2 regions of the Nitrospirillum guanabarense genome follow, and region 2 is predicted to be linked to the other one. Evidence: predicted binding sites of a transcription regulator. Region 2 holds the regulator's gene; the other holds the start of a gene.

Region 1 (5,621 bases), 1.3 Mb from region 2:
GGTGCCGGGGCCTAGCCCTTCGGCGTGGGGTGGATCCGTCTTGAGTGTCGATCCTATAAATGTGATTAATTTAGGTACCGCTAACATCGCCGATTCCGAGGAAAGAAATCGTTTTCATCCGGAGATTTGGCCACAAAACAGACGAGAGGGAGTGAGTCCATGAAACGTGCGTTCCGCGCCGCGGCCTGTGCCGCCCTGCTCAACCTGCCGCCGACCGCCCTGCTGGCGCCGCCCGCCGCCACGGCCAAGACGGCCGCTTCCAGCTATGAGAACTTCCGGGTGGCGATCTACATCGCCGTCACCAGTACCCGCCAGCTGGCCGACAAGGCCACCTTCGACCGCGAGTTCGAGCGGGCGATGCGCCAGACCCATTTCAACAAGGTCTACCTTGAGGTCTATCGCAACCACGTCTTCGCCAACGACGAGGAGGTGACCCGCGTCAAGAAGTGGTTCGAGGAAAAGGGCGTGCAGGTGTCCGGCGGCATCACCCTGGCCGCGGGCGGCGAGGGTGGGCAGTTCGGCACCTTCGACTATGAGAAGCCGGCCGACCGCGAGGAATGCGCCAAGGCGGCGGCGCTGGCCGCCAAGCACTTCGACGACGTGATCCTGGACGATTTCTTCTTCTATGCCAGCAAGAGCGACGCCGACATCGCCGCCAAGGGCAACCGCAGCTGGACCCAGTACCGGCTGGAAACCATGCGGCAGGTGGCGCGCGACTTGGTGCTGAAGCCGGCGAAGGCGGCCAACCCCAAGGTCCGCATGATCGTCAAGTACCCCAACTGGTACGAACACTTCCAGGGCGCGGGCTATGATCTGGAGCAGGAGTCCCAGGATTTCGACGCCATCTACACCGGCACCGAGACGCGCGACCCGGTGATCACCGACCAGCTGCTGCAGCAGTACGAGAGCTACGAGATCTACCGGTACTACAGCAACATCCGGCCCACCGACGCGAAAGGCGGGGTGGGCAACGGCGGCGGCTGGGTGGACACCTATTCCACCCTCTACGTCGACCGCTATGCCGAGCAGCTGTGGGACACGCTGTTCGCCAAGGCGCCGGAGATCACCCTGTTCAACTGGCGCCCCATGTCGGAGGCCGAGGCGGTGCGGCCGGGCGACCGCCAGACCTGGGCCAACCTGCCCACCAGCTTCCGCTGGCAGGAGATGATCTCAGGCTACAAGGCGGGCGCCCAGGCCAACGACCCTGGCCCGGGCTGGGGCCGCGCCGCCGGCTATGCACTGGAGACGGTGGACAAGGACCTGGGCAAGCTGGGCAAGCCCATTGGGATCGCCAGCTACAAGCCCTATCAGTCCTCCGGCGAGGACTTCCTGCACAACTATCTGGGCACCATCGGCATCCCGATCGAGCTGTCGCCCAAGTTCCCCGCCAACGCCGACGTGGCCCTTCTGACCCAGGCCGCGGCGCAGGATCCCAGGATCGTGGATGAGATCAAGGGCAACCTGGCGGCGGGCAAGACCGTGGTCATCACCTCCGGCCTGCTGTCCGCGCTCAAGGGGAAAGGCATCGAGGACATCGCGGAGGTGTGGGACACGGGCCGCAAGGTGGCCATCCACGACTTCATCAACGGCTATGGCGCCGGCAACGGCGACAGCCTGAACGACTCGGCGCGCGACACCCCGGCCGTCCTGTTTCCCGAGATCCACTACTACACCAACGACAGCTGGCCCATCATCCGCGGCGTGGCCAACGCCAAGGGCTTCCCCATCCTGCTGATGAACCGGTATTCCAGGGGCATCCTCTACGTCCTGACCATGCCGGAGAACCCGGGCGACCTCTATAACCTGCCCCAGGGCCTGGTGACCGAGGTGAAGAAGTACCTGCAGCAGGACTTCCCCGTGCGGCTGGACAGCCCGGACCACGTCAGCCTGTTCGCCTATGACAACGACACCTTCGTGGTGGAATCCTTCCGCGACCAGCCGGTGTCGGTGACCCTGTCGCTGCTGGGCCAGGGCGCGCGTCTGCGCAACCTGTCCACCAACGCCGATGTCGCCGCCACGCCGGCGGCGGCCCCCAAGGACGGCAGGTTCCGCCGCGACACCGTGGCCGCCCGCACTGACTTCGGCGTGACGGTGCAGCCGCATTCCTACCAGGTGTTCAAGATCGAGAAGTGAGGGCTCGGCGGGAGTGGCGCTCAGTCGCGCCACTCCTCATTGGGCCTGATTTAGGCTATGCTTTCTTGTATTTGTAATTAAATGCCCTCACACCATTATCGACGAGTATTAATTTTCCTTCCCCTCTCAATTTCTGAAGAGCTTTTTTGACTTTATTGATATCGTCCTCGCCGCTCAGTTGGCGGATGAGTTTGTTTGTTATGATTGCTTCGGGGTTCGTCTCTATGTATTCGAGAATAACGTCCTCAATCGAAGCAATCCGCTGATGTTTAATAATCGCAACAAAGGAATTACCTCTTTCTTCGAATTCTGGATTTACCAACCCAGCTTTCTTCAATTCGTTTCTGACTGTATCTAGTCCCTCTCCAATGTCATGATTTAATGGATTTGGCAGGTTGTGTAGAAGTCTTACGATATTTGGGTTGCGGGAAAAGCGTTCATCGTAGAGGTTGTCTTTTGTCACGTAGCCGGGCAGCTTCCCAGGACTCGTTATCTCGACCCTATTGTCATAGACCTTCACATGTATGTCGTCATTTAAGCTATAGTCTCTATGAATAACGGCATTAACTAAAAGTTCTTTAATGGCTTCGGCAGGGTAGCTCAAAGTTACGAGTTTATCCCCGTCATAGAAGGATGCGCCGTCGACAAGCTCCCTAACTTTCTCAATTGTCTTCAGTATTATTTGTTCTATGCTTCCAGATATTGTGGATGGCATTTCTGGTAGATGTTCTCTTTTGTAATCTTTCTCTGTTGTTCTTAATCTATAAACTTTTACCGCGCATCTAGTTTCGACGGTAGCTTGTGGGTTTTCATCAAAAAGAAGTACGCACCCAACATTCGGTTTTAATGTCGTATCTTTCTCTGAAAGTAGCCGTTGTTTTCTAAGAAATGTGGATTTTTCCATATTTGTTTCTATTCTACTCATGTAATTATTTAGAATCTCGGATTCCGATATTTCATCTATCGTTACGGAATCCACGGGTACGCGTTCGTAGGGAGTTGCGCCCTTCGAGTATGCGAGACTTGTTACTCTTTCCCCTTTAATTTTCAATTTTTGGGCATTAAGCCTTATGAAGCATTCTCCCCCAGCCGTATAGTGAACCTTTGGGCTTTTTGGAATGGATACATGTAAAATATATCCACCAGCAGGAGGAATAAGAAACTCTATAGAGACATTCTCAACCGATGGAACGGTTTGCTCTAGCAAGGTAGCTATGACCCCATTAGCTTCTTCCATAGAAGAAAAGGGTAAAAGCCTTTCACCTGAAAACTTTTTGTCCTCTATTCCCACATATATATCTCCGCCATCTGCATTTGCAAAAGCTATGAAAGTTTCTTGCAGTTTTGATGGCTGAATAGATTTTCCTTTTATGTCAAAAAAGTGCCCCTCATCTTCCATCATAATGTTGTTTAACTCTTTCTGGGTTATCTCGCGTCGCTCGATCATTTATTTCGTGCCCATGCAATTGACGCTCCCCGTTGAGGGGGTGGAAAAGCGTAACGTCATCCTGACCAATCAGTAAAGCGGGAGCTAGCGGGGACAATTTTAGTTCTGTTTTTGTTCTGTCTTGTTGGGCTTATCTGCTAGGATGCCGAGGCCATGACCAGCCCCGGCATCCGCAAGATCATCCACGTCGACATGGACGCGTTCTATGCGTCGGTGGAACAGCGCGACAACCCGCATCTGCGCGGGCGGCCGGTGGCCGTGGGCTACGGCGCCAAGCGCGGCGTGGTGGCGGCGGCGAGCTACGAGGCGCGGGAGTACGGCGTGCGCAGCGCCATGCCCTCCACCACCGCCTTGCGCAAATGCCCGCCGCTGATCTTCGTGCCACCCCGGTTCGAGGTCTACCGCGCCATCTCCCGCCAGATCCGGGAGATCTTCGCCGACTACACCGACCTGATCGAGCCCCTGTCGCTGGACGAGGCTTATCTGGACGTGACGGAAAACCGGCGGGGCTTACCCACGGCGACGGCCACGGCCACGGAAATCCGCGCCCGCATCAAGGCGGAGACGGGGCTGAACGCCTCGGCCGGCATTTCGTACAACAAATTCCTGGCCAAGCTGGCCTCCGACCACCGCAAGCCCAACGGCCAGTTCGTGGTGCCGCCCGGCCATGGCGAGGCCTTCGTGGAAAACCTGCCGGTGGCCAAGTTCCACGGCGTGGGCCCGGTGACGGCGGAGAAGATGAACAGCCTGGGCATCCACACCGGCGCTGACCTGCGCCGCCAGACCGTCAGCTTCCTGCAAACCCATTTCGGCAAGTCCGGTCCCTGGTACCACGCCATCGCCCATGGCGAGGACCACCGCCCCGTGGTCTCTGACCGGCCGCGCAAATCCTCCGGCTCCGAAACCACCTTCCTGGAGGATTTGACGGAGCCGGCGGCGGTGGAGCAAGGCGTGCTGTCCATGGCGGATGAGGTGTGGGCCTGGTGCGAGAAGGCGCAGGCCTTCGGCCGCACCGTGACGGTGAAGATCAAGTACGGCGACTTCCGCCAGGCCACCCGCAGCCGCACCCTGGCGGCACCCGTGGTGTCGCAGGGCCTTTTGCGCGAGACGGCCGTGGAATTGGTGCGCACCGTCTATCCCCTGCCCACGGGCGTGCGCCTGCTGGGGGTGACCGTTTCCAGTTTTGAGGCGTCCGGCCCGCCGGCGCAGCTGGAGTTCGGGTTCTGAGACCCGGCGCCGCTGCGCCGGCCGCCGGGATCATCCGGCCACGCGTCCCACCGCCTCCACGATGACCTGGGCCACGGCCTCCGGCATCGACAACAGGGACAGATGGCTGGCCTTCAGTTCGGTGGTGCGGGCGTTCATCAGGCCGGCCAGCTTGCGCTGCAACTCGACGCTGACGATCCGGTCGTCGCCGGAAACGATGTACCAGTTGGGCCGGCTGGACCAGGCGGCCTCGGTGATCGTGTCGGTGAAGGTGCGGGCCGCCAGGGGCGGCTGCAGCACCGCCAGCAGCCTGGCCTCCTCCTCCGGCAGGTCCTGGCCCACGTCCTGTATCCAGCCCTCGGTGCTCAGGGTCAGGAAGCCGGCGCCGTCGTCGATGATCTTGGCCAGCGCCGGCGGCGGGGCATGCGCCCCGACCAGGTCGCCGGTGCTTTGGCCCACCCCCGGCGCGAAGGCCGCCACATAGACCAGCGCCTTCACCTTCGGATCGTTTCCGGCCTCGGTGATGACGGTGCCGCCCCAACTGTGCCCCACCAGCACGACCGGTCCGGGGATGGTGTTCAGCGCCCGCCGGGTCGCCGCCACGTCGTCGGCGAGGGAGGTGGTGGGGTTCTGGACGGCGACGACGCGCACGCCTTTCTTCATCAGCAGGGGAATGACGTGGCGCCAGCTGGAGGCATCGGCCCAGGCGCCATGGACAAGCACGACGGTCGGGCTGGGGGAGGGCGGGGTGGGTTCCATGGGCTTCAGCTCCTGAGTGTGACGACCCTCGCGGGGGCGGCCGCCACATCTTCAGGCCGAGGGCCGGCATGGTATT
Region 2 (5,621 bases):
GCCTCACCCATTTCGACGCCGCCGGCCGGGCGGTGATGGTCGACGTTTCCGACAAGGCGGAGACGGAGCGCCTGGCGACCGCCCGCGGCCGCGTGACCATGAAGGCGGAGACCCTGGCCCTGATCCAGGCGGGCCAGATGGGCAAGGGCGATGTCTTGGGCGTGGCGCGGCTGGCCGGCATCATGGCGGCCAAGCGCACCCCCGACCTGATCCCCCTCTGCCACCCGCTGGCCCTGACCAAGGTGACGGTGGACCTGACCTGCCTGCCTGAGGACAACGCCGTGGAGATCGAGGCCACGGCCAAGCTGAAGGGCCGCACCGGCGTGGAGATGGAGGCGCTGACCGCCGTCAGCGTCGCCGCCCTGACGCTGTACGACATGTGCAAGGCGGTGGATAAAGGCATGGTCATCGCCGATATCCGCCTGATCGCCAAGGACGGTGGCAAGAGCGGCCCCTACCGTGCGGAAAACTCCTGACCTGCAGGCCATCCATGATCCCCGTTGATGAAGCGCTGGCCCGCATCCTCTCGCAGTTCCAGCCCCTGGGCGGCGAACTGGTGGGGGTGGGCGAGGCGCTGGGCCGCGTGCTGGCGGCCGATGTCGTGGCCCGGGTGACGCAGCCGCCGGCCGCCGTCTCCGCCATGGACGGCTGGGCGGTGCGGGGGCCGGACCTGGGCACTCTGCCCGTCACCCTCGCCCGGATCGGCGAGGCGCCGGCCGGTCGGCCGTTCGCCGGCGCGGTGGGCCCGGGCCAGGCCGTGCGCCTGTTCACCGGCAGCGTCATGCCCGAGGGCGCCGACACCGTGGCGCTGCAGGAGGACTGCGACGACCTGGGCGACAGCGTGCGGGTGCGCGAAGGCAGGCCCGGCCGCTGGGTGCGCGCCGCCGGCCTGGACTTCACCGCCGGAACCGTGGGCCTGAAGGCCGGCCGCCGCCTGACCGTGCGCGACCTGGCCCTGGCCGCCGCCATGAACCACCCCTTCCTCACCGTGCACCGCCGCCCCCGCGTCGCCATCCTGGCCACGGGCGACGAGGTGGTGATGCCGGGGGAGCCGCTAGGCCCCGGCCAGATCGTCAGCAGCAATGGCCTGGCCCTGGCCGCCCTGGTGCGGCGCCATGGCGGCATCCCGGTCAACCTGGGCATCGCCCCCGATGACGCCGACGCCCTGGCCACCCTGGCGCGGGGGGCCACCGGCTGCGATCTGCTGGTCACCACCGGCGGCGCCTCCGTCGGCGAATACGATCTGGTGCGCGGCGCGCTGGGCGGCGAGGGGCTTGAACTCGACTTCTGGAAGATCGCCATGCGGCCGGGCAAGCCGCTGATGTTCGGCCGCCTGGGCGGCACACCCCTGCTGGGCTTGCCGGGCAACCCCGTCTCCAGCCTGGTGTGCGCCATCCTGTTCCTGGTGCCGGCGCTGCGCCGGATGCGAGGGCTGGCCCCGGCCGAGTTGCCCAGGGCGCGGGCCGTGCTGGCCACCCCCCTGCCCGCCAACGACCGCCGGCAGGATTATCTGCGTGCCGCCCTGGTGCCCGGCGATGGCGCGTTGCCCGGCGTGGCGACCTTCAGCCAGCAGGACAGCTCCATGCTGAGTCGCCTAGCGGCGGCGGATTGCCTGATCGTCCGCCCGCCCCATGCCCCCGCCGCCGAGGCCGGCACGGTGGTGGATATCGTCCCACTGGACGAGATTTAAGGTCCCGAGCCCCGAACCCGCCCTAAATCTGTCATCGTCTGATGGTTTTTCATCGCTGACCCTTGACGTGGGCCGTGAACCAAAATAGAACATGGCCAGTACGTTTCGGGTTTGTTCCATATCTAGCGGCTCGACACAGCGAAGGGGGCGATATGCTGACGCGGAAGCAACAGGAGCTGCTGCTGTACATCCACCAGCATCTGGGTGAAGGCGGCGTCTCCCCCTCATTCGATGAGATGAAGGATGCCTTGGGCCTCAAGTCCAAGTCCGGCATCCATCGGCTGATCACCGGACTGGAGGAGCGTGGCTTCATCCGCCGCCTGCCCCACCGCGCCCGGGCGCTGGAGGTGCTGCGCCTGCCGGAGACGACGCCGGCACCCAAGAAGGCCGCCGCCGCGGCGCCGGCGGACGTGGAACCCCGCTTCAAGCCCAATGTCATCAAGGCGGACTTCCAGGCGGGCCTGCCCGGCCGGGATGCCGGCGATGCCATCGGCGCCGTCAGCCTGCCGCTGTACGGCCGCATCGCCGCCGGCCTGCCCATCGAAGCGCTGCGTGACAGTGGCAGCACCATCGACATCCCCGTCTCCATGCTGGGCATCGGCGAGCACTACGCCCTGGAAGTGGCGGGCGACAGCATGGTGGAGGCTGGCATTCATGACGGTGACACCGTCATCATCCAACGCTGCGAAACGGCGGAGAACGGCGCCATCGTCGTCGCCTTGGTCGACGCAGCCGAGGTGACGCTGAAGCGCCTGCGCCGCAAGAACAACTCCATCGCGCTGGAGCCCGCCAACCCCACCTATGAAACGCGGGTGTTCGGTGCCGACCGGGTGCGGGTTCAGGGCCGCCTGGTCGGCCTGTTCCGCCGCTATTGACCAGACATCCTGGACTAGACAGCGGCCCTGGCCACCTCAGTCCCAGGGCCGTTTGCTTTGCGGGTCGTGTACCGTCTCGATGCGTACACCGCCGCGTTCGAAGTACAGGGCATGGGCGCCGCAGGCGGCCAGCACGTCAGGGCCGATGACGCGGGGGGCGTCGCAGCCGGCCGCCGGCACGCGGGAGATCACCAGGTCGGCGTTGTCGCAATCCTCCGCCAGGGCGTCGCGGGTCCAGGCGATGGCCACCAACCGGCCTTCGGGCGCCGCCGGATCGCGCCGGTCCAGGACGATAGAGATCGGGGTGGTAGAGGCATCCCAGGCTGTCGCAGCGCAGGCTGCCGTCATCCGTGCCCACGGTGGGCCAGGCGGGCGGGCGCCCCTCCCCGCCATCGCGCTTGCCCCAGGTCTCCACCTCGAAGCCGCCACCGCGCGAGGACGACAGCCACAGCTTGCCGCCGCCGTCACGCACCGCCACCATGGTGCCGCCGCCCGACACCACCATGTCCGGCCGGGGCGTCAACGGCGCCAGCACGCAGCCGAGCGCGATGGGCGCCAAGCCGATCAGGCGCCAGCGGCGGCGCCACAGCATGAGCCACAGGCCGCCGCCCACCATCAGGCCGAAGGCCAGGTCGGACAGGGCGGCGCCGTGCAGCGCGGCCCCCGGCAAGGCGGCGGTGACGCGCGCGGTCCACAGGATGCCCTCGCAGCCCCAGCCGATCATGTCGATGATCCAGCCCTCCAGATGGAAGGGCATGGCGACATAGGCCAGCAGGCACAGCGGCATGATCCACAGCTCGGTGATGGGAATGCCGATCAGGTTGGCCAGCACGCCGTAATTGGCCACCTGCTGGAAGTGGTAGAGGCAGAACGGCATGGTGGCGATGGTGGAGATGATGGAGGTCAGGCACAGCCCGCCCACGAACAGCAGGGCGCGCCGTGGCCAGCCGCCCTCCTTGCGCCAGCGGTTCATCGGCTCGCGCAGCACCTCGTAGGCGCTGATCAGCGCCAGCACGGCGCCGAAGCTCATCTGGAAACTGGGGCCGGGCAACTGCTCCGGCTGGTACAGCAGGCAGAGGATGCCGGCAACGGCGATGGCCCGGGGGCTCAGGACCGAACGGTCGGCCAGGATGGCCACCATGGCCAGCGCCGTCATGAGGACGGAGCGCAAGGTGGGCACCTGCGCCCCGACCAGCATCATGTAGGCGAGCGTCGCCAGGATGGCGAAGGCGGCGGCGTACTTCTTGATGGGATGGCGCAACGCCACGCCCTCCCACAGCGCCAGGGCCGCGCGGGCGAAGAAATAGAACAGCGCCGCCACCAGGCTGATGTGCAGTCCGGAGATGGACAGGATGTGCTGCAGGCCCGAGACGCGCATGGCCTGCAGGTCATCCGGGGGAATGCCCGTCTGCTCCCCATTCAGCAGCGCGATGGCGATCATGGCGGGCGCGCCCGTCAGGCGCTCGGCCACGCGGCTGGCGATCAGCTCGCGCAAGGCCACCACCCGGTCGTTGACCCAACCGATCCAACCCACCGGCGCCGGCGCCACCACCTCCGGCGTCTTGAAGGCGAAACCCACCGCCCCGATGCCCTGGTAGAAGGCGGAGCGGCGGAAATCGTAGGCGCCCGGCTCCGGGCTGTCGGGCGGTGGGCGCAGGGCCGCCAGGATGCGCACCCGCGTGCCCGCCGGTGGCGCAGCATCGGTGGGGCGCAGGCGGATGCGTACGGCGGGCGGAGTCAAATCCGGCGCCTGGCGGGGGATGCGCGGGTCGGCCAGGGTGACGCGTACACCCTTGTCCAGACGCTCCACATTGGCGACGCGGCCTTCCACCGGCACGGGGCCCAGGGGTCGCTGCAGGATGGGGGTCCTCAGCCAGGTGGTGCGCGCCTCCACCGCCGTGAACCCCATCCCCAAGGCCAGCAGCGCGCCCAGCGTCAGACGCAGGGGCAGCCGGTCGCCGGCCAGCAGGTACAGGCCGAAGACGCCCAGGGTGAACAGCAGACCCGACCAGGGCGGCGGCTCTCCCGGCATGGCGAAGTAAAGGGCGATGCCGGCGCCCAGGAAAACAGGAACCCAAAGGACCCAACGTTCCCGCTCTTCCACCAAATTGACATACGCTGATGTGACAATGCTGGCTAACGCGGCGAGCGCACGATGTGTGATCCGCATCACATCTGAAGGGGGTGGGTCGGCGCCAAATTCGCTCCGCCCAGTAGCTAAATAGGACCCATTCGACAAGTCCGGGGCCTCACCGTCCCAGTCCTCTCCAGCGGGGTCTGCCTCAGGGTGCATCTTCGTTCCGGGTGTGCTATCTCAGCGGCTTCCGCATCCTGGTGATGCGCCCTTGGCGGCTATCCTGCCGCCGGATCTGATCACCAGCTATCTCGATATTCGCGTCGCGCCGTCAACCTTTGGATGAGGCCCTTCCAAGGCGCCCGTTCCAGACACCCCGACGGGGCGCCGCCCGCCGCATGCCGGAGAGTGCGTTTCCCATGAGTGTCGTCACCCGTTTCGCCCCGTCCCCCACCGGCTACCTGCACATCGGCGGCGCCCGTACCGCCCTGTTCAACTGGCTGTACGCCCGCCATCACAGCGGCACCTTCCTGCTGCGCATCGAGGACACGGACCGGGCACGGTCCACGCAAGCGGCGGTGGACGCCATCATCGACGGCCTCAGCTGGCTGGGCCTGACCTGGGATGGCGACGCCGTCAGCCAGTTCGAGCGGCGGGAGCGCCATGCCGAGGTGGCGCGCACCATGCTGGCCCAGGGACATGCCTATCATTGCTACTGCTCCCCGGAAGAGCTGGAGACGATGCGGGAGCAGCAAAAGGCCGCCGGCCTGCCCGTGCGCTACGACGGCCGCTGGCGCGACCGCGACCCGTCGGAGGCGCCGGCCGGGATCGCCCCCGTCATCCGACTGAAGGCCCCGCGTGAGGGGGAGACGGTCCTGCAGGACAAGGTGCAGGGCGAGGTGCGGGTGCAGAACAGCCAGCTGGACGACATGGTCCTGCTGCGGGCCGATGGCACGCCCACCTACATGCTGTCGGTGGTGGT

Evidence for each region. The regulator LexA, encoded in region 2, represses DNA repair genes until DNA is damaged. The targets are predictions, from matches to a motif close to ATGTTCTANTTTGGTTC.
Region 1: a site for LexA is predicted at 3,681-3,697, ahead of dinB (DNA polymerase IV). Genes of this name have one in related genera too.

What each region holds. Positions count from the first base shown of each region.
Region 1 is NZ_JAYEER010000004.1:98,075-103,695, forward strand. Features, by position in the region: gene UAA55_RS18500 (hypothetical protein) at 160-2,133, shown strand; gene UAA55_RS18505 (ATP-binding protein) at 2,189-3,580, opposite strand; gene dinB (DNA polymerase IV) at 3,734-4,807, shown strand; gene UAA55_RS18515 (alpha/beta fold hydrolase) at 4,838-5,545, opposite strand.
Region 2 is NZ_JAYEER010000004.1:1,351,729-1,357,349, forward strand. Features, by position in the region: gene moaC (cyclic pyranopterin monophosphate synthase MoaC) at 1-476, shown strand, start outside; gene UAA55_RS24230 (molybdopterin molybdotransferase MoeA) at 491-1,690, shown strand; gene lexA (transcriptional repressor LexA) at 1,843-2,565, shown strand; gene UAA55_RS24240 (ComEC/Rec2 family competence protein) at 2,702-4,669, opposite strand; gene gltX (glutamate--tRNA ligase) at 5,059-5,621, shown strand, end outside.